2 regions of the Vagococcus sp. JNUCC 83 genome follow, and region 1 is predicted to be linked to the other one. Evidence: predicted binding sites of a transcription regulator. Region 1 holds the regulator's gene; the other holds the start of a gene.
The links. Region 1 encodes CtsR, which represses protease genes until heat stress. Its sites were predicted from a motif close to TTGGTCAAAAAAGGTCAAANA; they were not measured.
Positions count from the first base shown of each region.

Region 2: the regulator CtsR is predicted to act here: its motif matches at 10,553-10,573, upstream of clpB (ATP-dependent chaperone ClpB).

Region 1 is NZ_CM132204.1:2,238,054-2,253,370, reverse strand. It holds gene cydB (cytochrome d ubiquinol oxidase subunit II) at 1-371, opposite strand, end outside; gene JNUCC83_RS11085 (cytochrome ubiquinol oxidase subunit I) at 373-1,779, opposite strand; gene gor (glutathione-disulfide reductase) at 1,904-3,247, opposite strand; gene JNUCC83_RS11075 (peptidase U32 family protein) at 3,263-4,498, opposite strand; gene JNUCC83_RS11070 (peptidase U32 family protein) at 4,511-5,431, opposite strand; gene JNUCC83_RS11065 (ATP-dependent Clp protease ATP-binding subunit) at 5,541-7,997, opposite strand; gene JNUCC83_RS11060 (CtsR family transcriptional regulator) at 7,994-8,473, opposite strand; tRNA gene JNUCC83_RS11055 (tRNA-Leu) at 8,661-8,744, opposite strand; tRNA gene JNUCC83_RS11050 (tRNA-Cys) at 8,753-8,823, opposite strand; tRNA gene JNUCC83_RS11045 (tRNA-Gln) at 8,834-8,905, opposite strand; tRNA gene JNUCC83_RS11040 (tRNA-His) at 8,917-8,989, opposite strand; tRNA gene JNUCC83_RS11035 (tRNA-Trp) at 9,000-9,070, opposite strand; tRNA gene JNUCC83_RS11030 (tRNA-Tyr) at 9,078-9,158, opposite strand; tRNA gene JNUCC83_RS11025 (tRNA-Phe) at 9,162-9,234, opposite strand; tRNA gene JNUCC83_RS11020 (tRNA-Asp) at 9,240-9,312, opposite strand; tRNA gene JNUCC83_RS11015 (tRNA-Glu) at 9,337-9,408, opposite strand; tRNA gene JNUCC83_RS11010 (tRNA-Ser) at 9,434-9,523, opposite strand; tRNA gene JNUCC83_RS11005 (tRNA-Asn) at 9,550-9,623, opposite strand; rRNA gene rrf (5S ribosomal RNA) at 9,635-9,750, opposite strand; rRNA gene JNUCC83_RS10995 (23S ribosomal RNA) at 9,828-12,739, opposite strand; rRNA gene JNUCC83_RS10990 (16S ribosomal RNA) at 12,969-14,528, opposite strand; tRNA gene JNUCC83_RS10985 (tRNA-Pro) at 14,764-14,837, opposite strand; tRNA gene JNUCC83_RS10980 (tRNA-Arg) at 14,850-14,923, opposite strand; tRNA gene JNUCC83_RS10975 (tRNA-Leu) at 14,933-15,018, opposite strand; tRNA gene JNUCC83_RS10970 (tRNA-Gly) at 15,032-15,103, opposite strand; tRNA gene JNUCC83_RS10965 (tRNA-Thr) at 15,111-15,183, opposite strand; tRNA gene JNUCC83_RS10960 (tRNA-Lys) at 15,233-15,305, opposite strand; tRNA gene JNUCC83_RS10955 (tRNA-Val) at 15,314-15,317, opposite strand, start outside.
Region 2 is NZ_CM132204.1:935,252-950,568, reverse strand. It holds gene JNUCC83_RS04475 (DUF979 domain-containing protein) at 1-593, shown strand, start outside; gene pcp (pyroglutamyl-peptidase I) at 615-1,262, shown strand; gene JNUCC83_RS04465 (SdpI family protein) at 1,541-1,918, shown strand; gene JNUCC83_RS04460 (winged helix-turn-helix domain-containing protein) at 1,899-2,624, shown strand; gene JNUCC83_RS04455 (ATP-binding protein) at 2,631-4,067, shown strand; gene JNUCC83_RS04450 (UPF0223 family protein) at 4,160-4,489, shown strand; gene JNUCC83_RS04445 (inositol monophosphatase family protein) at 4,479-5,246, shown strand; gene typA (translational GTPase TypA) at 5,372-7,216, shown strand; gene JNUCC83_RS04435 (tRNA (adenine(22)-N(1))-methyltransferase) at 7,350-8,051, shown strand; gene JNUCC83_RS04430 (Nif3-like dinuclear metal center hexameric protein) at 8,048-9,166, shown strand; gene pepT (peptidase T) at 9,180-10,415, shown strand; gene clpB (ATP-dependent chaperone ClpB) at 10,618-13,215, shown strand; gene JNUCC83_RS04415 (DUF5052 family protein) at 13,276-13,878, shown strand; gene JNUCC83_RS04410 (threonine/serine exporter family protein) at 13,975-14,721, shown strand; gene JNUCC83_RS04405 (threonine/serine exporter family protein) at 14,739-15,176, shown strand; gene JNUCC83_RS04400 (OsmC family protein) at 15,291-15,317, shown strand, end outside.

The DNA of each region.
Region 1 (15,317 bases):
CTTCCTAAAAACAATGCCCATTCCCAAGTATTACGTTCTCTAGCATTTTCAGAGCTACTTCTGAATTTAAATGATACCCCGCGGATAATTAATCCTACTAAAATAAATAATAAAATTAAGTAGAATCCACTAAATAAAGACGCGTACCACTCAGGGAAAGATGCAAACATTGCTCCCCCAGCTGTAATTAACCACACTAAGTTACTTTCCCAAATAGGTCCAATTGTTTCAATAACTTGGTCACGTTCGCGCTTATTACGAGCAACCAATTTAACTGACATCCCAACACCAAAGTCAAATCCTTCTAAAAAGAAGAATCCTGAAAATAAGACTCCTATTAAAATAAACCATAAAAATTGTAAATTACTCATTTTACAGAACCCCCTTTGCAAATGGATCTATACCATCTTTTTTCGCTTCAGATGGATCAACATAGTAAGGTCCTTTTTTAACCGCACGTTTACAGAAGATAAACATGACATAACCTAACACGCTAAATAATAAGAAATAAACAATGTTACTAATTAATAATGATGTAGCTGATACTCCTGGTGATACACTATCTGCGATAGTAAATAAACCATAAACAGTCCATGGAGAACGACCTAATTCTGTTACTAACCAACCAAATGTGTTAGAAATGAATGGGAAGCTGATTCCAGCGACAAACAGCCATAACAACCATTTCATATTTTGAATCTTATTTTTATGTAGTAAGAATAAACCTACCACTGCCATTAATGCCATTAATGTCCCAAAACCTGCCATAAATCTGAATCCCCAGAATAATGTTTTCACTGGTAAATAATAATCCACATCTGAACCAAATTTTGCATCATACTCATCATGTAACTCTGTATTTGCTTGGTCCATTCCAATATATTTATCCTCGCCACCTAAAAGTGTTAGTAAGTAAGGTACAGAAATTTCCCATTTTGTTTCTTTGTCTTTTGTATCAATAGATGCAATAATATTCCATGGTGCAGGCGAAGACGTATCTTCATAAATACCTTCCATTGCCGCAAATTTCATTGGTTGGTCATTTGCAACAGCAATCATTTGTTGGTGACCAGCACCAATAGTTAAAATTGAGCCTACTAAACCTAAAATCAATCCGATATTCATTGATTTTTTAAAGAATTCCATGTCTTTGTTTTTAAGCATTTTCCATGCTGATGATCCTGCAATAACAAAACCACCCGTTACAATTGCACCAAACAACACATGTGGGTATTCTACCCATAATTGATGATTTTTTAGTAACCCAAAAAAACTTGTCAATTCTGCACGGCCAGTTGCTTCATTGATTGAATAAGCAACTGGATTTTGCATGAATGAATTTGCTGCAAGAATCCAAAGTGCTGATAATGCAGTACCGATTGAAACTAACCAAATAAATAATAAATGCAATTTTTCATTAAACTTGTCCCAACCAAACATCCATAATCCAATAAATGTTGATTCCATAAAGAATGCAAGTAATGCTTCTACTGCAAGAGGTGCGCCAAAAATATCCCCCATAAAACGAGAATATTCAGACCAGTTCATCCCAAATTGAAATTCCTGAATAAGCCCTGTTACAACCCCTACAGCAAAACCAATTAAGAAGATATTTCCCCAAAATTTTGCCATATCTTTATAAATTTTATCTTTTTTGACAACATACATTGTCTCCATTACTGCAACGGCAAATGCCATTCCAATAGACATCGGCACGAAAAAGAAATGGAAGACAGTTGTCATACCAAACTGGAACCGCGCCAAAAATTCGATATCCATAAATAATCCTCCTTATATAAATCTATTTAACAAACTTATTATACCCGATAGAACAGTTACTTTCAAAATGTTTTCAACTTGTTATTATATAATAATAAATTTAATTAGCGTTTTTTATTTTCCGCTATCTCATTGTAACAAATTCTTCTGCCCCAGTTGGGTGAATCGCCACTGTCTGATCAAAATCAGCTTTTGTTGCACCCATCCTAACAGCAACAGCAAATCCTTGTAACATTTCATCCACACCAAGGCCAATACCGTGTAATCCAACAATCTTTTCTTCTTTTCCGACACACACAAGTTTCATCCAACATTTTTCGCGAACTTCAGTTATCGCAAATTGCATTGGTGTAAAACGGGAAGTATATATCTTAACATCATCTCCGTATTGCTCTCTCGCTTCTTTTTCTGTTAAACCAACTGTACCAATCGCTGGATGTGAAAAGACTACAGTTGGGACAGTATGATACTCTAAGTACATATTACCTTGATGATTAAATAATCGTTCTGATAATCTTCTCCCCGCTGCAATTGCTACAGGTGTTAGATTTATTTTATCAATAACATCCCCAACAGCATAGATTCCTTCTTGTGTTGTATTTTGATATTTATCTACTTTTATGGCTCCTCTATCGGTCAATTCAACATCTGTCACGTCAAGATTTAATCCATCCATATTTGGCACTCTACCAATTGCCCAAATAATTTCATCCACTTCAAGAGAATGACCATTTTCAAAATGCAACACATAACTATTGTCTATTTTTTCGACTTTTTTAGGCACACTATTGGCATGTAAGTTCATACCACTTTTTTCATAACTCTCAGTTAATCCTTTAATCAACAACTCATCAAATTCACGTAAAAATGTGTCACGTCTAAATGCCAAGTGAGTTGTTGCTCCTAATCCGTGTAGCACACCTGCGATTTCAACTGCAATATAACCTGCTCCAACTACTGCCACACGTTTTGGTAGTTCTGTTAATTCAAAGAAACCATTTGAGTCAATCCCATATTCTGCACCTGGAATATCTGGACGAATAATTTTTCCACCTGTTGCAATTAAAATGTGAGGAGCTGTAAATGTTTTTCCATTCACTTCTACCACATTTTTCTCTTTAAATTTAGCGTATCCTTTAATATGAGTCACGCCATTACTTTCTAAGCCTTTCAAATATAATCCATTTAATCGCTTAATATATGTTTGACGATTTTCTACTAAACGCGCCATGTTAAACTCATCGACAGTCACATCAAATCCATACTCATATGCTTGATGATGTAGCATATCATTCATCTGAGAAGCTGACCACATCACTTTTTTCGGCACACAGCCAACATTAACGCATGTGCCTCCAAGTTCATTTCCTTCTATTAAAAGAACTTTTGCACCGTACATCCCCGCACGATTTGCTGAAGCTATTCCGCCACTTCCGCCACCAATTACTATATAATCAAATGTTTTCATTTATTTTCTCCCTTTTTATTTTTGTTTACGAATCATGTCTCCCGGCTTAACCGGCTGTTCTACTGGCATTTTCACAATCATCATAGCATTCGGTGCTTTTTCAATAGGCTCACCATCTTCATTCCACATTTCTGAAATATTTTGTTCAAAATGAGTAAACCCGGGACCATAAAATTCTATGCGATCATCTAGTCTAAAGTGATTACGTTGTTGGATAGTAGCAATTTTTGTTGCGTCATCATATTCTAACACCTCACCAATGAACTTATACACTGGAATCTTGCGACGTTTTCCAAATAACTGTTCCTCATCAGTTGGCACATGATAATAAAAACCAGTTGCCAATTCTCGTTGGGCTACTTTCCATAATTCATCTATCCATTCTTGTTTACACACATAATTTTCCGGATCTTCCATATAACTATCAACTGCTTTTTTATAGACATTAGAAACAGTAGATACATAATGGATTGACTTCATACGTCCCTCTATTTTTAGACTGTCGACACCATTTTTTACCAAATCTGGAATATGTTCAATCATAGACATATCCACTGCACTCATCGAAAATGGTTCACTAACTTCACCTGTATCCGTTAATGAACGTCTTTCCTCACCAAATGGCATATCGAATAAATCATATTTCCAACGGCATGATTGCGAGCAACCACCACGGTTCGCATCTCTGTGACTCATATGATTAGATAATGTACAACGCCCTGAATAAGAGATACACATCGCCCCATGAATAAAGGCTTCAATTTCGATATCTGTATTTTCACGAATTTTAGCCACTTCGTCCATCGATACTTCTCGACCTAAAACGACACGCTCTAATCCTTCATTTTTCCAAAACTCCAATGTTTCAAAATTTGTTGCAGAGGATTGTGTGGATAAATGGACGGGAAGTCCTGGTGCTTCTGTAACACAGATTTCTATTAAAGCTGGATCAGAAACAATTACGGCACTTATACCAATATCTCTTAATTTTCTAAAAAATTCACCAGAACCTTTAGCATCACCTTCATGAGTTACCATATTAGCTGCAACGTACACTTTAGCACCGTATTCTTTAGCAAAAGCCACACCTTCTTCCATTTCTTCGTAAGAAAAATTTCCAGCACGACTTCTCAAACCATAAGCATTTCCACCAATATAAACAGCATCCGCTCCATAACGAATAGCGACTTTTAATTTTTCTAATGTACCTGCTGGAGCTAATACTTCTGGTCGTTTCAATGTATTTGTCATTTCTATTCTCTCCTACTTAATTTCTTCAGGATCTAAATAATAAAAACCAGTATCCAAACTTCTGCCCGTTGGATGATGTTCCATAATCACTTTTTGCAACGACTTAGCTAAATCTTCTGTCCAAGTATTAGCCAGTAAAGCTTGTTTTGCTTCAATAAAACACGAAACAATCGAGACAAAATTTCCTCCTGGTGTATACATCCCGTCTAACTTCCAATGAGTTAATCCACTACCATATAATTCTTTTAGTTCAAACATTAAGTCTACATCATTTGTTGCATAAATGTGTGTACCATGCTTGTCTTCAAAAATAGAATAATGTGTGTCTTCATCCTTAGGTTCAGATATAAATAGTCCATCTTCTTTTGATACATTATCTTGTTGTTTGGTAAAATTAAAATAATTAGTAATCAGTGGGCGCTTTGAATGATGGATACATGTGGCTCCATAAACCAATACCTCAGTAAACACTTGTGTGTCTTTAGCAATTTTTTGTAACTCATCAAACGGAATTTCCCTTGCTAATACAGCACCCGTCGCTCCACGCTTGGCCCAAAAATTAACTTGTCGAGAGCTTGTTACCATTGTTTCTGCATTATAGATATAAGGTAATTTATAGCCATTTCGTTGTAAAACATAAATAACACCAGGATCGCCAACAATAATATCATCGACTCCTATCGACTCTAAAAAAGTTAAATATTCCGGTATTTTTTCCATTTTATCTGGGTGCATAATGGCACTCACTGCCACACGTGCTTTTTTCCCATTCTCATGAGCTAATTGAACAAGTTCAGACATTTCTTTTCTTGTAAAGTAATGCGGTAAACGAAGCCCGAATTCTTCTTCTCCAAAACAGATGACATCAATATCTAACTCAACTAATTGACATGCTTGTTCTATTGAGTCAACTGTCGTACTGATTTCTATCATACTAGACACTCCTATTCCATTATAAACAATTTTATCCTACCATACAGACTATTAAAACTGCAATGCTTCACAATAGAAAAGCGCTAGTTATTCAACTAACGCTTGCTGGCTACACTTTTTCTGCTTGCTTAATTTTCGTATTAATTTTTCCCTTTGATGCACCAAGAGTAATAGTATCCCCAGTTTTAAGTTCACCTGACAGTAACAATTCACTTAGTTTATCTTCTACTTCTTTCTGCAGAGCTCGACGAATAGGACGAGCTCCGTATTCTGGGTCAAACCCTTCACTACTAATCACATCAATAGCAGCTGGAGTTAATTTTAAAGTAATATCTTGTTCTTTTAATCTTTCAATAACATCTTTAGACATTATTTTAACAATTTCATGTAATTGTTCTTTATTTAGTGAGTGGAACACAACAACTTCATCGACACGATTTAAGAACTCTGGTCTAAATGATTTTTTCAGCTCTTCTAAAATACGGGATTTCATTGCTTTATAATCTTTTGTTCCATCTGTTACACCAAACCCTACTGTCTTTTCATCGCGTAAAGCTGTCGCACCGATGTTTGATGTCATAATAATAATCGTATTCTTAAAGTCCACTTTACGTCCTTTAGCATCCGTTAAATGCCCATCATCAAGTACTTGTAACAGCACATTAAACACATCTGGATGTGCCTTTTCGACTTCATCAAGTAGTACAACTGAATATGGTTTCTGACGAATACGCTCAGTTAATTGTCCACCCTCATCATATCCAACATATCCAGGAGGTGACCCAACTAATCTACTAGTACTATGTTTTTCCATGAACTCTGACATATCTACTCGAATTAATGCATCTTCTGAGCCAAACATCACTTGCGCAATAGTTTTTGCTAATTCTGTTTTCCCTACTCCTGTTGGTCCTAAAAACATAAATGAACCAATTGGTCGATTAGGACTTTTCAATCCACTTCTTGCTCGTCTGATTGCTCGAGACACAGAATCAACAGCCTCTTCTTGACCAACCACACGTTTGTGCAACACTTTTTCTAACTCAAGCAATCGTTCACTTTCTTTTTTCTCAAGCTGAGTTAAAGGAATACCTGTCCACTGAGAAATAACTGATTCAATATCTTTCTCAGTAACACTCTGTTGGTATCTTGTTGCTTCTTTTTCTTGTTGCTCAACTAATTTCGCTAATTTTTTCAGTGCCTTTTTTTCAACTTCTCTAATTTCCACGACTTCAGAAAAGTTTTGCGTTAAAATGGCTGCTTCTTTTTCTTTGTATATATCAGCTAATACTTGTTGCTGCTTAACAATAGGAGAAGGTCTTTCATCTTTATTTAATCTTACTCTTGCTGCTGCCTCGTCAATTAAGTCAATAGCTTTATCAGGTAATTGTCGGTCATTTATATATCGAATAGATAATTTTACAGCTGCTTGAACAGCCTCATCATTAATAGCTACTTGATGATGTTCTTCATATTTATTTTTTAATCCAGACAAGATTGCAACTGTCTCTTCTTCTGTTGGCTCATCTACCATAATTTTAGCAAAACGACGTTCTAATGCAGAATCTTTTTCTATATATTTTTGATACTCATCAAGTGTCGTCGCGCCGATTGTTTGTAACTCTCCACGAGCTAGTGCTGGTTTTAAGATATTAGACGCATCAATCGCACCCTCAGCGCCACCAGCGCCTATTAGAGTATGCAACTCATCAATAAATAAGATAACTTCACCATCATGATAAATTTCATCAACCAATTTTTTCATTCGGTCTTCAAATTCACCACGGTATTTTGTTCCAGCTACCACAGCTCCCATATCAAGCATCATTACTCGTTTGTTTCTCATGTCTTTTGGTACTTTAGCTTCGACTATTCTTTGAGCTAGACCTTCAGCTATAGCTGTTTTCCCTACACCAGGCTCCCCTACAAGAACAGGATTATTCTTAGTTCGTCTACTTAATACTTGTATAAGGCGATCAACCTCTACGTCTCTGCCAACTAATGGGTCTAAACGACTTTCTCGAGCACTTTGAGTTAAATCCCTTGCTAAAGAATCCAGTGTCGGCGTTCCGTCATTTCGAGGAGATTTACCTACCTTTTTAGACTTCCCATTTTTACTATTTTCAGTTATTCCGATACGTTTTAAAATATCTTTACGTAATTTAGGTAACTCAACCCCTAAATTTTGTAAAATCCTTGCAGATAAAAGCGTATCCTCTCTAATCAAAGCCAACAAAATATGCTCTGTTCCAATGCTTGGTGCTCCTAAACGCTTACTCTCATCACCAGCAAACGCTAGTACATCTTTTGCTCTAGGTGAATATGGCAGTAATTCTGTTGATTTTGCTTTGTACTTACCATACTGAACGACTTGTTCTACTTCTTCAAATAAATCGTCCTCCCCTATATTAAGCTGACGAATTGATTTCCCACCAATTCCTCTTGGCTCTTTTAATAATCCAATTAATATATCTTCAGTTCCTACAACATCATGTCTAAAATATTTTGCACTCTCTTGTGCTAAATTTAGTACATCATTTGACCGTTTAGTAAATAATTCGCTCATATATCTCGCTCCTCTTCTTCATAAGTTAAGCGTTCTAACACGTCAATCATCATATTTGCTCGTAATAATTTTTCTTCAGGAGAACGACTAATACCTGTTAATTTAAAAGTAGCATGCAATAAATGTTTTTCTCTAAATGTAATAATATCATTATCTTGTAATTCATTTAAAATAGCAAATGCTTCACTTTCAGTTAAACCATTACTTATCATATTTGGTATTTCTTCACATAATTTCGTGGTGTATTGTATTAATTTAACTTTAACAATTCGAATATACCCACCACCACCACGTTTACTCTCAACCCTATAACCTTTAGGAACCGTAAATCTAGTATTTATGACATAATTAATTTGTGATGGGACACAATTAAATTGTTCCGCTATTTCTGCGCGTTTAATTTCAATAATATCTTCTTCTTTTAGTAATTCTTTTAAATAGTCTTCAATTATATCAGACATATTTTTATTACCCATACTATCACCACCTCTTACGTTTAAAGACAAATTGACTTATATTGACCTTTATTATACAAAATAATTTATTATATTCATACTATTTAGATTGAATTTATGTAAAACAACACGTTTTAAACATCTTAAACATCTCTATACAAAAAAACATCATCGTAATTAACGATGATGTTTAAACAGTCAGCTACTATACCGGCGGCCGGGGTCGAACCGGCACGCCCGTGAGGGCACTGGATTTTGAGTCCAGCGCGTCTGCCAATTCCGCCACGCCGGCAAAACAAGAGGCGGTAACCGGATTTGAACCGATGATAAAGGTTTTGCAGACCTCTGCCTTACCACTTGGCTATACCGCCTTTAAATAAACTGGGCTAGCTGGATTCGAACCAACGAGTGACGGAGTCAAAGTCCGTTGCCTTACCGCTTGGCTATAGCCCATTAACAAAAAAGGCGACTGATGGGAATCGAACCCACGAATGCCGGAGCCACAATCCGGTGCGTTAACCACTTCGCCACAGTCGCCATATTAAAACAGGGGTAGTAGGACTCGAACCCACGCTGACGGTTTTGGAGACCGTAGTTCTACCACTAAACTATACCCCTTTAAATATGGAGGGGGGCAGATTCGAACTGCCGAACCCGAAGGAGCGGATTTACAGTCCGCCGCGTTTAGCCACTTCGCTACCCCTCCAAATGGCGCAAGACAGAATCGAACTGCCGACACACGGAGCTTCAATCCGTTGCTCTACCAACTGAGCTACTGCGCCAATAACGGTCCCGACGGGAATCGAACCCGCGATCTCCTGCGTGACAGGCAGGCATGTTAACCCCTACACCACGGAACCTTTTATTGTAGATATTATATTTTATGACCCGTACGGGACTCGAACCCGTGTTACCGCCGTGAAAGGGCGGTGTCTTAACCGCTTGACCAACGGGCCAATTAATTATCTTTTTCTTTTAAAACGGAGAGTAAGGGATTCGAACCCTTGAGACAGTTATTACCGCCTACATGATTTCCAATCATGCTCCTTCGGCCAACTCGGACAACTCTCCTGAGTTTTAACCTTATATAAAAAGAACTCCGGCAGTAGGACTCGAACCTACGACATCATGATTAACAGTCATGCGCTACTACCAACTGAGCTATGCCGGATAAAAATAAAAGCACGGCAACGTCCTACTCTCACAAAGGGAAACCCTTCACTACCCTCGGCGCTAAGAAGCTTAACTTCTGTGTTCGGCATGGTTACAGGTGTATCCTTCTTGCCATCGCCACCGCACTTTTTATTTCTGTTGAGTGTTTATTCACTCAAAACTGGATGTTTTGTTAGTATCAATATATTCTTCCACCGCTATCTTGGTTAAGTCCTCGACCGATTAGTACTAGTCCGCTCCATACATCACTGTACTTCCACTCCTAGCCTATCTACCTGATCATCTTTCAGGGGTCTTACTTCCTTAAAGGAATGGGAAATCTCATCTTGAGGGGGGCTTCACGCTTAGATGCTTTCAGCGTTTATCCCGTCCATACATAGCTACCCAGCAATGCCCTTGGCAGAACAACTGGTACACCAGAGGTATGTCCATCCCGGTCCTCTCGTACTAAGGACAGCTCCTCTCAAATTTCCAACGCCCGCGACGGATAGGGACCGAACTGTCTCACGACGTTCTGAACCCAGCTCGCGTGCCGCTTTAATGGGCGAACAGCCCAACCCTTGGGACCGACTACAGCCCCAGGATGCGACGAGCCGACATCGAGGTGCCAAACCTCCCCGTCGATGTGAACTCTTGGGGGAGATAAGCCTGTTATCCCCAGGGTAGCTTTTATCCGTTGAGCGATGGCCCTTCCATGCGGAACCACCGGATCACTAAGCCCGACTTTCGTCCCTGCTCGAGTTGTAGCTCTCGCAGTCAAGCTCCCTTCTGCCTTTGCACTCTACGAATGATTTCCAACCATTCTGAGGGAACCTTTGGGCGCCTCCGTTACCTTTTGGGAGGCGACCGCCCCAGTCAAACTGTCCATCTGACACTGTCTCCCACCACGATAAGTGGTGCGGGTTAGAATGGTCATAACACAAGGGTAGTATCCCACCAGCGCCTCCATCGAAACTAGCGTTCCGACTTCTACGGCTCCTACCTATCCTGTACATATGTCACAAACATTCAATATCAAACTACAGTAAAGCTCCATGGGGTCTTTCCGTCCTGTCGCGGGTAACCTGCATCTTCACAGGTACTAAAATTTCACCGAGTCTCTCGTTGAGACAGTGCCCAAATCGTTACGCCTTTCGTGCGGGTCGGAACTTACCCGACAAGGAATTTCGCTACCTTAGGACCGTTATAGTTACGGCCGCCGTTTACTGGGGCTTCAATTTTGAGCTTCGCTATTGCTAACCCATCCTCTTAACCTTCCAGCACCGGGCAGGCGTCAGCCCCTATACGTCATCTTTCGATTTTGCAGAGACCTGTGTTTTTGATAAACAGTCGCTTGGGCCTATTCACTGCGGCTGAACTTGCGTTCAGCACCCCTTCTCCCGAAGTTACGGGGTCATTTTGCCGAGTTCCTTAACGAGAGTTCTCTCGCTCACCTTAGGATTCTCTCCTCGACTACCTGTGTCGGTTTGCGGTACGGGTCATTTGTTTCTAACTAGAAGCTTTTCTTGACAGTGTGACATTGAGACTTCGGTACTTTATTTCCCTACTCATCACAACTCGTCCTTAAAGATAAAAGCATTTAACTCTTATCAAGACTTGTTGCTTGAACGTGCACTTCCAGTCGCACGATCCCATAGCCTCCTGTGTCCCTCCATTGTTCAAACAAAACAAACGAGTACAGGAATCTCAACCTGTTGTCCATCGCCTACGCCTATCGGCCTCAGCTTAGGTCCCGACTAACCCTGGGAGGACGAGCCTTCCCCAGGAAACCTTAGTCATTCGGTGGACAGGATTCTCACCTGTCTTTCGCTACTCATACCGGCATTCTCACTTCTAAGCGCTCCACCAGTCCTTACGATCCAGCTTCAACGCCCTTAGAACGCTCTCCTACCATAGAACCAAAGGTTCTATCCACAGCTTCGGTAACATGTTTAGCCCCGGTACATTTTCGGCGCAAGGGCACTCGACTAGTGAGCTATTACGCACTCTTTAAATGGTGGCTGCTTCTGAGCCAACATCCTAGTTGTTTGTGCACCCTCACATCCTTTTCCACTTAACATGTATTTTGGGACCTTAGCTGGTGGTCTGGGCTGTTTCCCTTTCGACAATGGATCTTATCACTCACTGTCTGACTCCCGGATATAAATGAATGGCATTCGGAGTTTATCTGAATTCGGTAACCCAAGACGGGCCCCTAGTCCAAACAGTGCTCTACCTCCATCATTCTCAAATCCGAGGCTAGCCCTAAAGCTATTTCGGAGAGAACCAGCTATCTCCAAGTTCGTTTGGAATTTCTCCGCTACCCACACCTCATCCCCGCACTTTTCAACGTACGTGGGTTCGGTCCTCCAGTGCGTTTTACCACACCTTCAACCTGGACATGGGTAGGTCACATGGTTTCGGGTCTACGACAACATACTCATTCGCCCTATTCAGACTCGCTTTCGCTACGGCTCCGCTTCTTCAGCTTAACCTCGCATGCTATCGTAACTCGCCGGTTCATTCTGCAAAAGGCACGCTATCACCCATTAACGGGCTCTAACTTCTTGTAAGCACACGGTTTCAGGTTCTATTTCACTCCCCTTCCGGGGTGCTTTTCACCTTTCCCTCACGGTACTGGTTCACTATCGGTCACTAGAGAGTATTTAGCCTTGGGAGATGGTCCTCCCGGATTCCGACGGAATTTCTCGTGTTCCGCCGTACTCAGGATACTCATAGGTGTGTTGTCAATTTCGTCTACGGGGCTTTTACCCGCTACGGCTGACCTTTCCAAGTCGATTCGACTATCCACAACAGCTACCACAGCTGAGTCCTACAACCCCAACAAGCAAGCTTGTTGGTTTGGGCTGTTTCCGTTTCGCTCGCCGCTACTAAGGAAATCGATTTTTCTTTCTCTTCCTGCAGGTACTTAGATGTTTCAGTTCTCTGCGTCTACCTTCTAATAGCTATGTATTCACTATTAGATAATATCCTATAAAAGATATTGGGTTCCCCCATTCGGAAATCTCCGGATCATAGCTTACTTACAGCTCCCCGAAGCATATCGGTGTTAGTCCCGTCCTTCATCGGCTTCTAGTGCCAAGGCATCCACCGTGCGCCCTTATTCACTTAACCTTTTCTAACCTAACGGTTAGCTTGTTTTTTATTAATAACTACCTAGCGATAGATAATTATTAACACATTTCACAGTTCTTTAAAAGAAACTATTCAACGCGGTGTTCTCGGTTTATATTGATATCTAACTTCAACTATCCAGTTTTCAATGAACAAATACTTTTTGAGAGTAGACCTCTCAAAACTGAACAAAGTAAAGACAAAATGTGTTTTCCGTAATTATCCTTAGAAAGGAGGTGATCCAGCCGCACCTTCCGATACGGCTACCTTGTTACGACTTCACCCCAATCATCTATCCCACCTTAGGCGGCTGGCTCCAAAAGGTTACCTCACCGACTTTGGGTGTTACAAACTCTCGTGGTGTGACGGGCGGTGTGTACAAGGCCCGGGAACGTATTCACCGTGGCATGCTGATCCACGATTACTAGCGATTCCGGCTTCATGTAGGCGAGTTGCAGCCTACAATCCGAACTGAGAACAGCTTTAAGAGATTAGCTAAACCTCGCGGTCTCGCAACTCATTGTACTGTCCATTGTAGCACGTGTGTAGCCCAGGTCATAAGGGGCATGATGATTTGACGTCATCCCCACCTTCCTCCGGTTTGTCACCGGCAGTCTCGCTAGAGTGCCCAACTGAATGATGGCAACTAACAATAAGGGTTGCGCTCGTTGCGGGACTTAACCCAACATCTCACGACACGAGCTGACGACAACCATGCACCACCTGTCACTTTGTCCCCGAAGGGAAAGCTCTATCTCTAGAGTGGTCAAAGGATGTCAAGACCTGGTAAGGTTCTTCGCGTTGCTTCGAATTAAACCACATGCTCCACCGCTTGTGCGGGCCCCCGTCAATTCCTTTGAGTTTCAGCCTTGCGGCCGTACTCCCCAGGCGGAGTGCTTAATGCGTTAACTGCAGCACTGAAGGGCGGAAACCCTCCAACACTTAGCACTCATCGTTTACGGCGTGGACTACCAGGGTATCTAATCCTGTTTGCTCCCCACGCTTTCGAGCCTCAGCGTCAGTTACAGACCAGAGAGTCGCCTTCGCCACTGGTGTTCCTCCATATATCTACGCATTTCACCGCTACACATGGAATTCCACTCTCCTCTTCTGCACTCAAGTCCTCCAGTTTCCAATGACCTTCCTCGGTTGAGCCGAGGGCTTTCACATCAGACTTAAAAGACCGCCTGCGCTCGCTTTACGCCCAATAAATCCGGACAACGCTTGCCACCTACGTATTACCGCGGCTGCTGGCACGTAGTTAGCCGTGGCTTTCTGGTTAGATACCGTCAAGGTGATAACAGTTACTCTATCACTTGTTCTTCTCTAACAACAGAGTTTTACGATCCGAAAACCTTCTTCACTCACGCGGCGTTGCTCGGTCAGACTTTCGTCCATTGCCGAAGATTCCCTACTGCTGCCTCCCGTAGGAGTCTGGGCCGTGTCTCAGTCCCAGTGTGGCCGATCACCCTCTCAGGTCGGCTATGCATCACGGTCTTGGTAGGCCGTTACCCCACCAACTAACTAATGCACCGCGGGCCCATCCACCAGTGACACCCGAAAGCGTCTTTTATACTTTTGCCATGCAGCAAAAGCAATTATGCGGTATTAGCACCTGTTTCCAAGTGTTATCCCCCTCTGGTGGGCAGGTTGCCCACGTGTTACTCACCCGTCCGCCACTCATTTCTTTTCGGTGGAGCAAGCTCCGGTGAAAAGAAATGCGTTCGACTTGCATGTATTAGGCACGCCGCCAGCGTTCGTCCTGAGCCAGGATCAAACTCTCAATAAAAAGTTGATTAACATCTTACGATGTTTAAGCTCATTTGTTTAAAACTTGCTAGCGAATATTATTCACTAAATATGGTTTGTTTCTACATAGTAGAAACGCCCTACACATTTGGTTTGTCTTACTTTGTTCAGTTTTCAAAGGTCTAAACTTCGTTGCCGTAACAACTTTTATATCATACCAAGTTGTTATCTTATTGTCAACAACTTTTTTTAATTTTTTGAGAAAATTCTCAAAATCGGGAAGACAGGATTCGAACCTGCGACCCCTTGGTCCCAAACCAAGTGCTCTACCAAGCTGAGCTACTTCCCGTATTAAATTAAACGCGCCCAAGAGGAGTCGAACCCCTAACCTTCTGATCCGTAGTCAGACACTCTATCCAGTTGAGCTATGGGCGCTATGTTTGATGCCGAGGACCGGAATCGAACCGGTACGGTGATCACTCACCGCAGGATTTTAAGTCCTGTGCGTCTGCCAGTTCCGCCACCCCGGCTAGAACTTATAAAAGCGGAAGACGGGGTTCGAACCCGCGACCCCCACCTTGGCAAGGTGATGTTCTACCACTGAACTACTTCCGCTTATAGATGCCGGCTAAAGGACTTGAACCCTCGACCCTCTGATTACAAATCAGATGCTCTACCAACTGAGCTAAGCCGGCAAAATTTAATACGAATGCTTTCCCTTCGTATTATAGCTTATTATAGTAATGACCCGTACTGGGCTCGAACCAGTGACCCTCTGATTAAAAGTCAGATGCTCTACCAACTGAGCTAACGAGTCAAATCTTATGGA
Region 2 (15,317 bases), 1.2 Mb from region 1:
TTGTTGCGGTAGTTATTTCTTATACCCCGCTTGGAGGACAAGTTGGGATTGGTGTGGCTTCTATTGTGGCTTTGATTGTGGCGATGATTATCACAAAAGCACCACCTAAAGTTGCCTTAGAGGACACTGATCGTATGTTCCAGTCTGTCGGAACAACAGGGATTCTCCCTCAATTATTAGCAGCACTTGGTGTGGTGTTTAATGCAGCTGGTGTAGGAGAGGTGATTTCACAAGCCATCTCAGGGGTTGTACCAGAAGGCAACCGTTTAGCTGGAGTGATTGCTTATTGTTTAGGGATGATGATTTTTACCATGGTGATGGGAAATGCGTTTGCGGCGTTTACTGTCATTACAGCAGGAATTGGAGTGCCATTTGTCATGATGCAAGGGGGCGATCCAGTTGTAGCAGGTACGCTCGCTATGACAGCAGGATTTTGCGGGACGCTATTAACACCAATGGCAGCAAACTTTAATGCGTTACCTGTTGCTTTGCTTGAAATGGACGATACAAATGGCGTGATTAAAGCGCAAGCTCCGATGGCTATTGTGATGATAGTTATTCATATTGTGTTAATGTACGTATTAGCATTTTAGTTAAGGAAAGGAAGAAAGTAGATGAAAATTTTAGTTACCGGATTTGATCCCTTTGGCGGAGAATCAACTAACCCAGCGTTAGAAGCAGTTAAAAAATTACCAAATACTATTTTGGACGCTGAAATAATAAAACTTGAAATACCAACTGTGTTTGTTAAATCAGCAGATGTGGTTAAAGAAGCTATTTTAATCCATCAACCAGATGTAGTGGTTAATATTGGTCAAGCTGGAGGACGTTTTTCAGTGACGCCTGAACGGGTGGCAATCAATGTCGATGATGCAAGGATTCCTGATAATGAAGGCAATCAACCAATTGATGAACTGATTCAAAAAGATGGTCAATCAGCTTACTTTACACAGTTACCTGTGAAAGCCATGGTTAACGCAATGAAAGAAGCAGGATTACCTGGTGCTGTATCGAATACAGCAGGAACATTTGTATGTAACCATATCATGTATCAAGTGCAATACATGATTGATAAAGAGTTTCCTAAAATGAAAGGTGGCTTTATCCATGTGCCATTTATTCCTTCGCAAGTCGTTGATAAGCCAAATCTACCAAGTATGAGTTTAGATGATATTGTACGCTCGTTAGAAAAAGCACTTGAAGCCATTGTGTTGTTTAACAACAAAGAAGATATTCGCACGATTGGTGGGGAAACACACTAATCGTAACAAGAGAAAAAAGCGAGAAGAAAACGTGAAGTTAATTTGCGCTTATCTTCTCTTTTTTTGTTGTTAACTAAACAAAATAGAAGAAAACATGTCAAAAGAATGAAACAAGTAAATGAAAGTTAAATATTTACTTAAAAGAGATAAATCAATATTGAAATAAATGAAAGACTTTTGTAAAGTTATTGAGGTGCTTATTTAATTATTATGTCCATTTTAGTTTCATGTACGTTCTAAAAAGAGTATACTATTAGAAGAAATGTAAGGTAGGTGTTATGTTGATATTTAGTTTTGTTGGAATGATAATGACCGTTTTAGGAGTCATCTATTTGATTTTTCCTTCGAAAAGGCGCGAAAACAAGTATGGGTACCGCACGCAAAGAGCAAGATACACAGATGCCTCATTTAAGTATGCTCAAAAAGTGGCTGCCAGAGTGTTGCTTTTAATTGGAATTGTCACATGGTTAATAGGTTTTCTAATAAAGAGTAGTGGTATCACACAATTCTTTATTTTAGAAATATTTTTGATAGGCATACCGATAGTTAGTGTGTTCTATCAAATTGAACGACGTCTTGAGTTGTTCAATGACGAGTACGACCGCGAGATTGGTAAAAATGAAAAGGGGGATACACATGAAATTATTAATGATTGAAGACAACGAGTCTGTCTCAGAAATGATGAAAATGTTCTTTTTAAATGAGGAATGGGATGTGACCTTTAAGGACGACGGAAAAGAAGGATTAGATGCTTTCATGGAAGACCCAGCTTCTTGGGATATGATTACACTAGATTTAAATTTACCGACCATGGATGGTGTGACGGTTTGTCGTGAAATCCGTAAACAATCATCTAGTGTCCCAATAATAATGCTGACAGCTAGAGATTCTGAAAGTGATCAGGTGATTGGACTTGAGATGGGAGCAGATGACTATGTAACAAAACCATTTAGCCCAATTACTTTAATTGCTCGAATTAAAGCACTTCATAGACGTGCACAAATGACTGAGGACAGTGATGGAAGCGCTGGACGAGGTAGTGGTGAAGAATTTGATGTTAAAACAGATCATTTTAAAATTAACGTGAACACTCGTGAAGCCTATTTTGATGATCAGTTAGTATCAGGTCTAACACCAAAAGAATTTGATTTATTATTAACATTAGCTAGAAAACCAAGACAAGTATTCTCGCGTGAAAAATTATTGGAATTAGTTTGGGATTACCAATATTTTGGCGATGAACGTACGGTTGATGCGCACATTAAAAAATTAAGACAAAAAATCGAAAAAGTTGGTCCACAGGTGATTCAAACAGTCTGGGGCGTTGGGTACAAATTTGATGATTCAAACATCAAAGAGTAGCATACTATGAAATATCTACTTCAGCAGATGCTTGCGTTTGTTGTGATCATTTTGACAGTGCTGATTATCTTTGGTATCTCGTTTCGTTCGTATACCAAGCGAACAGTGACAGAAACTTCTTACGCACAACTTAAAGGGTATTCAGATACTGTGATTGAAAACATCAAACAACAAAATTGGACGCTTCAACAATCACTCGATACGTCGCAATCTGTACTAAAAAAACAAAAAGTGGCATTTACAGTGTTGAATCCTGATTTGACAGTAAGTTATCCGGTGGAATTTGAAGGGCAAAGTGGCTCAAGTTATGTGACGAAAACAGAATTGGAATCATTAAAAAATGGAAATACGATTAAAAAAACGGTAAAAAACACGCATTTATCAAATAGCAGTCAACCGACTTCGTTATTCATTCAACCACTGTTTTCTTCACCTGACTTAAAATTTATTGGCTTACTTCTTGTATCTAGACCTGATAGCAGTATCGATGCCAGTTTAAAATCACTAACCAACGATTTATTTAAAGGATTTTTAATCGCAACCATTATCGCGATTTGGTTAAGTTACTTTTTAGCGAAATTCCAAGTAAAACGAATTGATCGCATGAAACAAGCCACTAACCAATTAGCTAATGGTAATTATGATGTGCAAATCAAGGTAAAAGATAAAGGTGATGAGTTGGATGAACTAGCATCTGACTTTAATTTATTAGCTATTGCGTTAAAAGAGTCGCAAGAAGAAATTGAGCGTCAAGAAGAGCGCAGACGAAACTTCATGGCAGATGTGGCCCATGAAATGCGCACCCCTTTGACGACAATAAATGGCCTATTAGAAGGTATAGCTTATGGCGCCATTCCAAAAGATCAAGAAGAAAAATGCATTACGCTAATGCAGAATGAAACAAAACGACTGATTCGTTTAGTTAATGAAAATCTTGACTATGAAAAAATCCGAACCAATCAAATAAAAATGATTATTCAACAATTTGACGCCACAGAAGTCTTAGAACAAATCATTGAACAACTAAAAGGCAAAGCAACGGACAAACGTAACCAGCTTATATTGGAAACAAGCGAGCCTATTATGGTATGTGCCGACTATGACCGATTTGTTCAAGTGGTTGTCAATATTACGACGAATGCGATTCAATTTACAGAAGATGGCGAGATTAGGCTATCTCTTGAAAGATTGGAAAATGCTACGGTGGTATCAATTGCTGATAATGGCATTGGTATGGATAAAGAACAGCAAAAAAATATGTGGGATCGCTACTATAAAGCTGACCCATCACGTAAAAATACGAAATACGGTGAATCTGGTTTAGGGTTATCCATTGTTGATCAACTAGTAAAACTTCATAAAGGTTCTATCCAAGTATTTAGCGAACCAGGTGTGGGAACGACATTTAAAGTGACTTTCCCAGATCATGACATAAAAAAATAAACGATAAGCCAAAAAAGGAAATTTATACTGTCTTTTTTTGGCTTTTGTTCGTTTTTACTATCGTTTTGCCTTTTTTTTTGATACACTTTTAAATGAAGCGAAAGATTATAAAAAGAACAGGTGAGCAAGTGAAAGAGAATTTTAGCTATCCAATGAATCCAGATTGGACAACAGACGAATTAATCCAAGTGATGGGGATCTGGCAAGCAGTCGAAACAGCCTATGAATCTAAAATAACGGTAGAGGATTTTTTAGCGACTTACAAGGAATTTAAGTCAGTGGTAAAAAGTATTGGTGAGGAACGTCAATTAGGTCGTGAATTTGAAGAACTGACAGGCTATTCATTGTATAAAGTAGTCAACGTTGCAAAGAAAAAGCAAACAGGACTCATCAAAAGAAAGGACTTAGATTATGGAAACTAACGAATTAATGCAACAAGTTAAAAGCTGGGTGGAAGAAGCTGGCGAATACATCAAAAACGAGTTAAAACAAGTAGTCAAGGTAGAGGAAAAATCACATCGTAGTGACTTGGTAACAAATGTTGATAAAGGAACAGAAGCTTTTTTAGTTAATAAAATAAATGAAGCGTACCCAAATGATCGAATCATTGGTGAAGAAGGAACAGGAAGAGATGTTTCAACTATCGATGGGCGTATTTGGATTATCGATCCAATAGATGGGACGCTAAATTTTGTTAAGCAACAGGAAAATTTCTGTGTCATGGTTGGTATTTTTGAAAATGGAAAACCGCTTCTAGGGTTTATTTATGATGTCATGAAACATGAATTTGCATATGGTGGACCAGAAATTGGGGTTTTTCTAAATGATGTAAAATTAGAGACACCCGAAAATCTACCTTTAGAGGATGGCTTGATGGGGTGTAATGTGGGAATGTATTCAGCTAATTATGAGCACAGTAAAGACATTGCTTCAGAGGCTATAGGTGTGAGAATGTTAGGATGTGCTGGTTTGGATTTTTTAAATGTCATCTGTGGCAAACAAAATGGCTATATTTCAAACTTAGCGCCATGGGACTTTGCAGCAGGAACAGTGTTAGCTGAAGCATTAGGACTTGTATGTCGAAAATACCCAGATTCTGACTATGATATTTTAGGTGATCGTCAGTACTTTGTTGTAGCAACACCACAGACATTTAGTGATATACAAAAATTTTTTTAAAAATAAATCAAAAATGAAAAACTTTCACTTTTTTTCATGGAATTTTTTTGTTATACTGAATAGTCGGTTAATTTAAGCGATAATCAATTGCTTATGTTTTTAAACAGTAAGGAGAGTATATAATAGTGAAATTAAGAGAAGATATTCGTAATGTGGCCATCATAGCCCACGTTGACCATGGTAAAACAACTTTGGTAGACGAGTTGTTAAAACAATCTAATACATTGGAGGGTCATACACAGTTACAAGAACGTGCAATGGACTCTGGTGATATTGAAAAAGAGCGTGGTATTACGATTTTAGCTAAAAATACAGCGATCAACTATGCTGGAAAACACATCAATATTCTAGATACACCTGGACATGCGGACTTTGGTGGAGAAGTAGAACGTATCATGAAAATGGTAGACGGTGTGGTTTTAGTCGTTGATGCGTACGAAGGAACAATGCCACAAACACGTTTTGTGTTGAAAAAAGCGTTAGAGCAAAAATTAACACCAATCGTGGTTGTCAATAAAATAGATAAACCAACTGCTCGTCCAGCTGAAGTAGTAGACGAAGTATTAGAGTTATTCATCGAACTAGGTGCAGATGATGACCAATTAGAATTCCCAGTAGTATATGCGGCAGCAGTAAACGGAACATCAAGTTTATCTGATGATCCAGCTGTTCAAGAACACACAATGAATCACGTACTAGACTCAATTATTGAGCATATTCCTGCTCCTATTGACAATAGTGATGAGCCACTACAATTCCAAGTGTCATTACTTGATTACAACGATTATGTTGGACGTATTGGGATTGGTCGTGTTTTCCGTGGAACAATCAAAGTGGGTGACCAAGTTGCTTTAATGAAATTAGACGGTTCAGTTAAAAAATTCCGTGTGACTAAATTATTAGGTTTCTTAGGATTAACTCGTGTGGAAATCAATGAAGCTAAAGCTGGTGATTTAATCGCGGTTTCAGGTATGGAAGATATCTTCGTTGGAGAAACTGTGACACCAGTTGACAACCAAGATGCATTACCAATCTTACATATTGATGAGCCAACATTACAAATGACTTTCTTAGTAAACAACTCTCCATTTGCAGGCCGTGAAGGAAAATACGTGACTGCTCGTAAAATTGAAGAACGTCTACAAAACCAATTACAAACAGATGTGTCTCTTAAAGTAGAAGAAACTGAATCGCCAGATAAATGGATCGTTTCTGGACGTGGAGAATTACATTTGTCTATCTTAATTGAAAACATGCGTCGTGAAGGATACGAGTTACAAGTATCTCGTCCAAGCGTTATTTATCGTGACGTTGATGGCGTCTTATGTGAGCCGTTTGAACGTGTACAAATTGATACGCCTGAAGAATACATGGGTGGCGTTATCGAGTCATTAGGTCAACGTAAAGCAGAAATGCAAGACATGATTAACTCAGGTAACGGTCAAGTCCGTTTAATCTTCTTAGCTCCAGCTCGTGGATTAATTGGTTACTCAACTGAATTTATGTCATTAACTCGTGGATATGGTATCATGAACCACACGTTTGACTCATACTTACCAGTAATCTCTGGTTTAGTAAGTGGTCGTCGTAACGGTGCATTAGTATCTATCGACCAAGGTAAAGCAACAACTTACTCTATCATGAGTATTGAAGAACGTGGGACTGTCTTTGTTGAGCCAGGTACAGAAGTATACGAAGGAATGATCGTTGGTCAAAACTCTCGTGAAAATGACTTAGGTGTTAACATCACAAAAGCAAAACAAATGACTAACGTGCGTTCTGCAACAAAAGACCAAACATCAGTGATTAAAAAACCAAAAATCTTAACATTAGAAGAATCATTACAATTCTTAAATGATGATGAATACTGTGAAGTAACACCAGAAAGCATTCGTTTAAGAAAACAAATCTTAAACAAAGCTGAACGTGAAAAAGCAGCAAAACGTAAAAAACAAGCAGACAATGCTTAATTAAATTGAAAGGACTGGCAAGTTATCTTGTCGGTTCTTTTTTTATAAATAACAGAAATCATACTGTTAATATCATTTAAAAAAATATGATTAGTGTTATAATAAGATTAATGATGAAAAGTGAGGCGAATATATGGATTATCAACAATTATCAAACCGTTTGGAAGCAGTAGCAAAGTTAGTACCACAGGGTAGCTTTTTAGCAGATATCGGCTCTGACCATGCTTATTTGCCTGCTCATTTAATATTAAACCATCAGATTACAGGAGCTATTGCCGGAGAAGTCGTCAAAGGTCCATATGAATCTGCTGAAAAATTAGTCAATGATTTATTACTGACAGATAAAATAGATGTCAGATTAGGAGACGGCTTAGAAGTCATCAAACCTTATGATGATGTGAGTGCTATCACAATTTGCGGGATGGGTGGCACACTCATTCGCGATATTTTAGAACGTGGCAAAAACAAAAAATGTTTGACTCGCAAAGAATTGTTAATCTTACAACCAAACGTTGGCTCTCATGTCTTAAGACGTTGGTTAGTTGAAAACTATTACGTTATTCGAGACGAAAAGATACTGAGTGAAAACGATAAAACGTATGAAATAATTGTAGCAGAAGCTTCTGAGAATCAGGTGACATTAACAGAATCAGAAGAATTATTTGGCCCATTTTTGATGAAAGAATCTTCTGATGTTTTTAAGAAAAAATGGCAGTTTGAATTAGAACAATACGAACGTGTGATGAATCAACTTTCTCAATCTAAAACAAATCAAGAGGAAAAAATCGCACAAATCAATCATCAATGTGATTTAATCAAGGAGGTATTATCTTGAAAATAACAGGAGCTGAATTTATTCAGCAGTTTGAATCAGTAGTGCCTTTAGAGTTAGCTGAAGACAAAGACCCAGTTGGGTTACATATTGGGACACTTAATAAACCAATTAATCGTGTGATGATGACGCTCGATGTTAGACCGGACGTGGTACAAGAAGCGATTGATAAAGACATCGATTTAATTATTGCTAAGCATCCACCTATTTTTCGACCAGTGAAGCATCTATTAGTTGATGATTTTCAAACTAAAATGTATGCAGACTTATTAAAGCATGACATTGCTGTATACGCTGCGCATACGAACATGGACATCGTGGATAATGGATTAAATGATCTGTTTTGTGACATGTTGGATGTGTCGCCTACTGATTATTTGCGAAAGACACATGAATACTTTTATCGTAAGTTAGTAGTTTATGTACCAAAATCCCAGGCTAACGCACTACGTGAAGCATTTGGTGAAGCAGGTATTGGGGCGTATCATGACTATGATTCCACAAGTTTTTCATCAAATGGAACTGGACGTTTCCGACCACTTGAAAACGCCAATCCAGCAATAGGTGATATTGATGACTTAACCAGTGTGGAAGAGGAAAAAATTGAATTAATGTTCTTACCACACCAATATCAAACAGTGTTATCAATTATTTACGAAGTACATCCATATGAAGAGCCTATGTTTGATATTTTTCCGTTAGAGAATTTATCAAAAACATATGGGATTGGTCGTATTGGAAAACTATCTCAACCTATGTCATTACTTGATTTTGTTGAAAAAGTCAAACAAACCTTTGGCTTAAATGCGATTCGTTTAACCACTGACACAAAAGACAAAGAAGTAAAAACAGTGGCTATTTGTGGTGGTAGTGGTGAAAAATTTTATAAAGATGCCCTTAAAAAAGGGGCCGATGTGTATATCACTGGAGATGTGTATTACCATACAGCGCACGATATGATGGAAGAAGGGTTATCAGTGATTGACCCAGGACATTACATTGAGTCTGTTTGTAAAAAGTATTATGTCGAATTATTTAATCAATGGAAACAACAAAACGATTGGGATGTCACGTTTATTGAAAGTGACGTTGATACCAATCCGTTTGAAATAATATAAGGGAGTGTCATTTATGTATACAAATTTAGTGCCAAGATTTATCAAATATGTTAAGACAGAAACAAGATCGGACGCAACAAGTAACACCACACCATCAACACCCACACAAATTGCGTTTGCTAAAGAATTGAAAAAAGAATTAGAAGACATTGGCATGTCTGATGTGTTCCATAACGAAGAAAATGGTTTTGTGATTGCCACTTTACCAAGCAATACGGATAAAGACGTGCGTAGCATTGGATTTATCGCGCATATGGATACAGCTGATTTTAACGCTGTTGGTGTGAACCCACAATTTGTTGAAAATTATGATGGTCAAAGTGATATTCCATTAGATAAAGAAGGTAAATTTAAATTAACAGTTAAAGATTTTCCTAACTTAGTTAACTACAAAGGTCAAACATTAATTACAACAGATGGCTCAACACTTTTAGGTGCAGATGATAAATCAGGAATTGCTGAAATTATGACTGCGATGGAATACCTAGTGAATCATCCAGAAATTAAACATGGTAAAATTATGGTAGCATTTGGCCCAGACGAAGAAATTGGCGTTGGGGCAGATAAATTTAACGTGGAAGAATTTCCAGTTGATTTTGCTTATACAATGGATGGTGGACCAGTTGGTGAGTTACAATTTGAAACATTTAGCGCCGCTCAAGCTGAAATTTCAATCGAAGGTAAAAATGTTCACCCAGGTACAGCAAAAGACACAATGATTAATGCTTTGCAAGTAGCGATTGATTTGCATAATAAATTACCACAAGATGAAGTGCCTGAAAAAACAGATGGCTATGAAGGATTCTTCCATTTATTACAATTAGATGGTGTACCTGATGAAGCCACTATGACTTACATTATTCGTGATCATAACCGTGAAAAATTTGAAGCACGTAAAGCGTTGATCCAATCAATTGTGAAAGAATTAAACGATGGATTTGGTCAAGAACGTGTGTCATTAAACTTATTTGACCAATACTACAACATGCGTGAAATCATCGAAAAAGACATGAGTATCATTGATTTAGTTGATGAAGCAATGCGAAATCTAGACATTGAACCTAATAAAGCACCTGTACGTGGTGGAACAGATGGTTCTAAAATTTCTTATATGGGCTTACCGACACCAAACATTTTTGCTGGTGGAGAAAACATGCATGGACGTTTTGAATACGTAGCAGTTGAGAGCATGGAAAAAGCGACTAGCTTAATTGTGGAAATTGTTAAACTAAATGAAGAAAAAGCATAAAAAGTTTGAAGACTCGATGATATTCGAGTCTTTTTTGTGTTTTTTAGTCGAAACTGTCTGTTTGAAACTCAAAAAAATATCGTTCTGTGCTAAACTAATAAATATAATAGAATTATAAAAAAATTGTCGAGTCTTTTTGTTTGACCAAATTTGACCAATGATGTAAAATAATAATTGTAGTTGAGAATAAGGGGGTAATGATATGAATATAGAAAAAATGACTACGACATTGCAACAAGCTATTGCCGAAGCACAACAAGTTGCAATCACTCGAAAAAACCAAGACATTGATATCGTCCACTTGTGGAAAATATTTTTACAACCCAATCATTTTGCAAGAAACTTATATGCTGGTATCGGCTTAGATGTTGATGCATTTGAAAGAGAAGTAGACAATGAATTAGATAAATTACCAACTGTTAGTGGCAATGTCCAATATGGTCAAAATTTAAGTCAAAACTTATTTAATCTATTACAAGAAGCAGACAAAATTAGAGAAAGCTTTAATGATGATTATCTTTCAACAGAAGTCGTTGTTTTAGCATTAATGAAACTTAAAAACTTTAGCTTAACTCGCTTTTTAATGGCTCAAAAAGTCACTGAAGCTGAGTTAACAGAACGTATTAAAGATTTGAGAGGAGGAGAACGTGTGACTAGTCAAAATCAAGAAGAACAATATGAAGCACTAGAAAAATACGGAACAAATCTTAATGAAGCAGTAAAATCAGGAAAACAAGACCCAATCATTGGACGTGACGAAGAAATTCGTGATGTGATTCGTATTTTATCACGTAAAACAAAAAATAACCCAGTATTAATCGGTGAGCCAGGTGTTGGTAAAACAGCGATTATTGAAGGGTTAGCACAACGTATCGTGAAAAAAGACGTTCCTGAAAACTTAAAAAACAAAACCATTATTTCTTTAGATATGGGCTCGTTAATTGCTGGAGCGAAATTCAGAGGAGAATTTGAAGAACGTCTAAAAGCTGTTTTAAAAGAAGTAAAAAATAGTGATGGCGAAATTATTTTGTTCATCGATGAAATTCATACCATTGTCGGAGCTGGTAAAACAGAAGGTAGTATGGACGCTGGTAACTTACTTAAACCAATGCTTGCTCGTGGTGAGTTGCATTGTATTGGTGCAACAACTCTTGATGAGTACCGTGAATACATGGAAACTGATAAGGCCTTAGAAAGACGTTTCCAAAAAGTATTAGTGAAAGAACCAACTGTTGAAGACACTATTAGTATTTTACGTGGACTAAAAGAACGTTTTGAAATCCATCATGGGGTAAACATTCATGATAATGCGTTAGTTGCAGCAAGTACATTGTCTAATCGTTACATTACTGATCGTTACTTACCTGATAAAGCGATTGACTTAGTCGACGAAGCATGTGCGACTATTCGTGTGGAAATGAATTCTATGCCAACTGAATTAGACCAAGTAACCAGACGTTTAATGCAGTTAGAAATCGAAGAAGCGGCTCTTAAAAAAGAAGATGACGACGCAAGTAAAAAACGTTTAGATATTCTTCAAGGTGAATTAGCCGAATTAAGAGAAGAAGCCAATACGCTTAAAATGCAATGGGAAACAGAAAAAGAAGAATTAAACAAAGTAAACGAAAAACGTTCTGAGTTAGATCAAGCTAGAACACAACTTGAAAACGCAGAAAGCAACTACGACTTAGAAGAAGCTGCTGTGTTACGTCATGGTACTATTCCGAAACTTGAAAAAGAATTAAAAGACTTGGAAGAAAAAGAAAAACATGATGGACGTATGGTTCAAGAAGTCGTAACGGATAAAGAAATCGCCGTTGTTGTGGGTCGATTAACTGGTATTCCAGTGAAACGTCTTGAAGAAGGCGAAAGAGAAAAAATCTTGCGCTTAAATGAAACATTACATAAACGTGTGATTGGTCAAGACGAGGCAGTTGATGCGGTATCTGATGCGGTAATTCGTTCTCGTGCTGGATTACAAGATCCTAATCGTCCACTTGGTTCATTCTTATTCTTAGGACCTACTGGTGTGGGTAAAACTGAGTTAGCTAAATCATTAGCTGAAAACTTATTTGATTCTGAAGATCACATGGTACGTCTTGATATGAGTGAGTACATGGAAAAACATAGTGTGTCTCGTTTAGTCGGAGCTCCTCCTGGCTATGTTGGTTACGAAGAAGGCGGCCAATTAACAGAGGCTGTAAGAAGAAGTCCTTACACAATTGTCTTGCTTGATGAAATTGAAAAAGCTCATCCAGATGTGTTTAACATTTTACTTCAAGTGTTAGATGATGGCCGTTTGACTGACTCTAAAGGTCGTGTGGTTGACTTTAAAAACACTGTGTTAATCATGACAAGTAATATTGGGTCACAATTATTGCTTGATGGCGTAGATGAAGAAGGAAACGTATCAGAAAGTGCTAAAGAAGGCGTTCTTGAATTATTACGTGGTCACTTTAAACCAGAATTCTTAAACCGTATTGATGACACTATCTTGTTTAGCCCACTTAGTCTAGACAATGTTAAAGACATTATTGTTAAAATGACTGAAAGCTTAACAAGACGTTTAGCTCATCAAGATATTCAATTAACAATCTCTGATGATGCCAAAACTTGGATCGCTGAACAAGCCTATGATCCAATCTATGGTGCTCGCCCAATCAAACGATTCTTAACAAAAGAAGTAGAAACACCTTTAGCTAAAGAAATCGTGGCAGGAAAAGTTGGACCAAAAACAGATGTGATGATTGAAATCGTTGATGGTAAACTGACATTTACTGCATTAAAAACAGAAGAGTAGTATAATATAAAGCAAAGATGCTAAGGTGTCTTTGCTTTTTTTAGTTTTAGGAGGAACGAGATGAAAAAGAAGAAACAGTTAATGGTCGCAGGCTTACTTAGTGTCATGGTGATTTTGTTATCTGGCTGCCAAGATATTATGAATTCATTTAAACAGTTTGAACAAAGTTTTAAAGGATTAGAGATGACTGTTAGAACGTATGACGAGCAAAGTCAAGTCATGGATAAAGTACAAGGTAAATCAGTGAAGATTGAAAGAGATGATACCTTTGATACTGATGAAGACAGCAAAGACTCAAGTGTCATTCAAATCACTGTCGGACGTAATGAAATGCATCATGTGGGTTCATCCATGATTATTGAAGAAAAAGGATTAACTAATATTTTTGATGAGTATGCTGATAAAGTCGATATCAATAATACAAAAAGAAGTGTTCCGATGATTAACTCAATGGTGAACGATTTTAGTAACTCGTTTAAAGGAAAAGATAAAGTGATTTTGATTCGTAGTCAAAATGGGACACCACTTGCTACTTATGCTGGAAATAAAGTGTCAATGTATTCAACTGACGTCCCAAAGAGTACGGGGATTTTAATTGACGGAAAATATTTGTTTATTTACCGATGTGATTACACGATTTACGATAAAGCTCTGATTGATTAATAAAAGTTTGTTAAAGAAAGAAGCGATGAGTTTGTCTTCTTTCTTTTTTAGGATACAATGTTCAAAAAAGATACTTAAAAAAGGTGGTGCTTTTTGATGGACAAAGATGTTTCAACGATCAATACAGAAACGCGAGTGGCACTTTTTTACGGAAAGTTGTTACTTGAAAATAATTACGCAGTAGTAGAAGTCAGAGAGAAGTTAACAAAATTACTAGGTTTCATGAATTTAAGTAATTTTTCTATTTTCATGACACAGACTGGTTTGGTGCTAATTAATCTTGATACAAATGAAGTAAAAATGATTAATGCGACCAAAACCTCCTATAATTTTGAAAAAATAGGCAAAATGGAAGAAACTATTAAGTCATTTTATGATAAAAAACTGTCTTTAGAAGATTTTTATGAATCATTAAAACAAATTGATCGAAACACGTATGCTTTTTCCAAGGTATTTCAGATTATCAGTGCAGGGGCGATTTGTTCGTCAATGTTTGTGTTAATCAGTGGTTTGTCCGCAAAAATGTTTGTGGCGTTTGGTGTTGGGGCACTAGCTTACTATATTTATATGTTACTAGATGCGTATGTTGATGTTCAAATATTCTCTGTTTTTGTGGCCTCTTGTTTTATTTCTATAACTGCAAAATTTTTATTTAGTCACCAAATCATCGATAGTGAATTTTCGATTTTTCTCGCTTGTATTATGCCATTTTTACCAGGAGCGTCATTGGTCAATTCAATTCGTTCGAGTATCCAAGGGGATTATATCACTGGTTTGGCTCAGGGAATTAGTACAATAAATACAGCAGTGATGTTGACGTTACCGTTTATTTACTTATTATAATTTGAAGGAGTGGAAGTATGTTGATTACAAAAGTACTATTTAGTTTTTTTGTGAGTGCAGGTACCTCGGTGTTGAATAATATAGAAAAACGCTACATTGTGTTATGTGGCCTGTGTGGTTCTTTAACGGCTTTTTTGTATAACTTTTCAGAAAATTTTGTCAGCCCAGTCATGGCTTCCCTGATTTCTTGTTTTTTACTTGCCACAGTTTGCCAGTTTTTAAGTTTTAAAACCAGTCGTCCAGACACAAGTTTTATCATTCCTGGTATCATGCCAGTTGTCCCAGGGTCATTAGTATTCCGAGCATTTGATGCGTTAGCTGAGTCGAGTTATTTGAAAGCACTCGATTACGGCACGCAAGCCATAATGGTAGGGGTATCGATTGCATTAGCCCTTGTTTTCAATGAAACAATGACTACTCTTTTCATAAATATTAAACATAAAGCTATTAAGTAAGCAGAACGAATCGTTCTTAAAAAGCTAGTATAATAGTAAAAAATGACAAAACAACTTCTCAAATAACGAATATATGATACCATAAGAGGTATAATGAATGAGGAGGATGTTATTATGGCAGTTCAAACATTTAAAACAGTG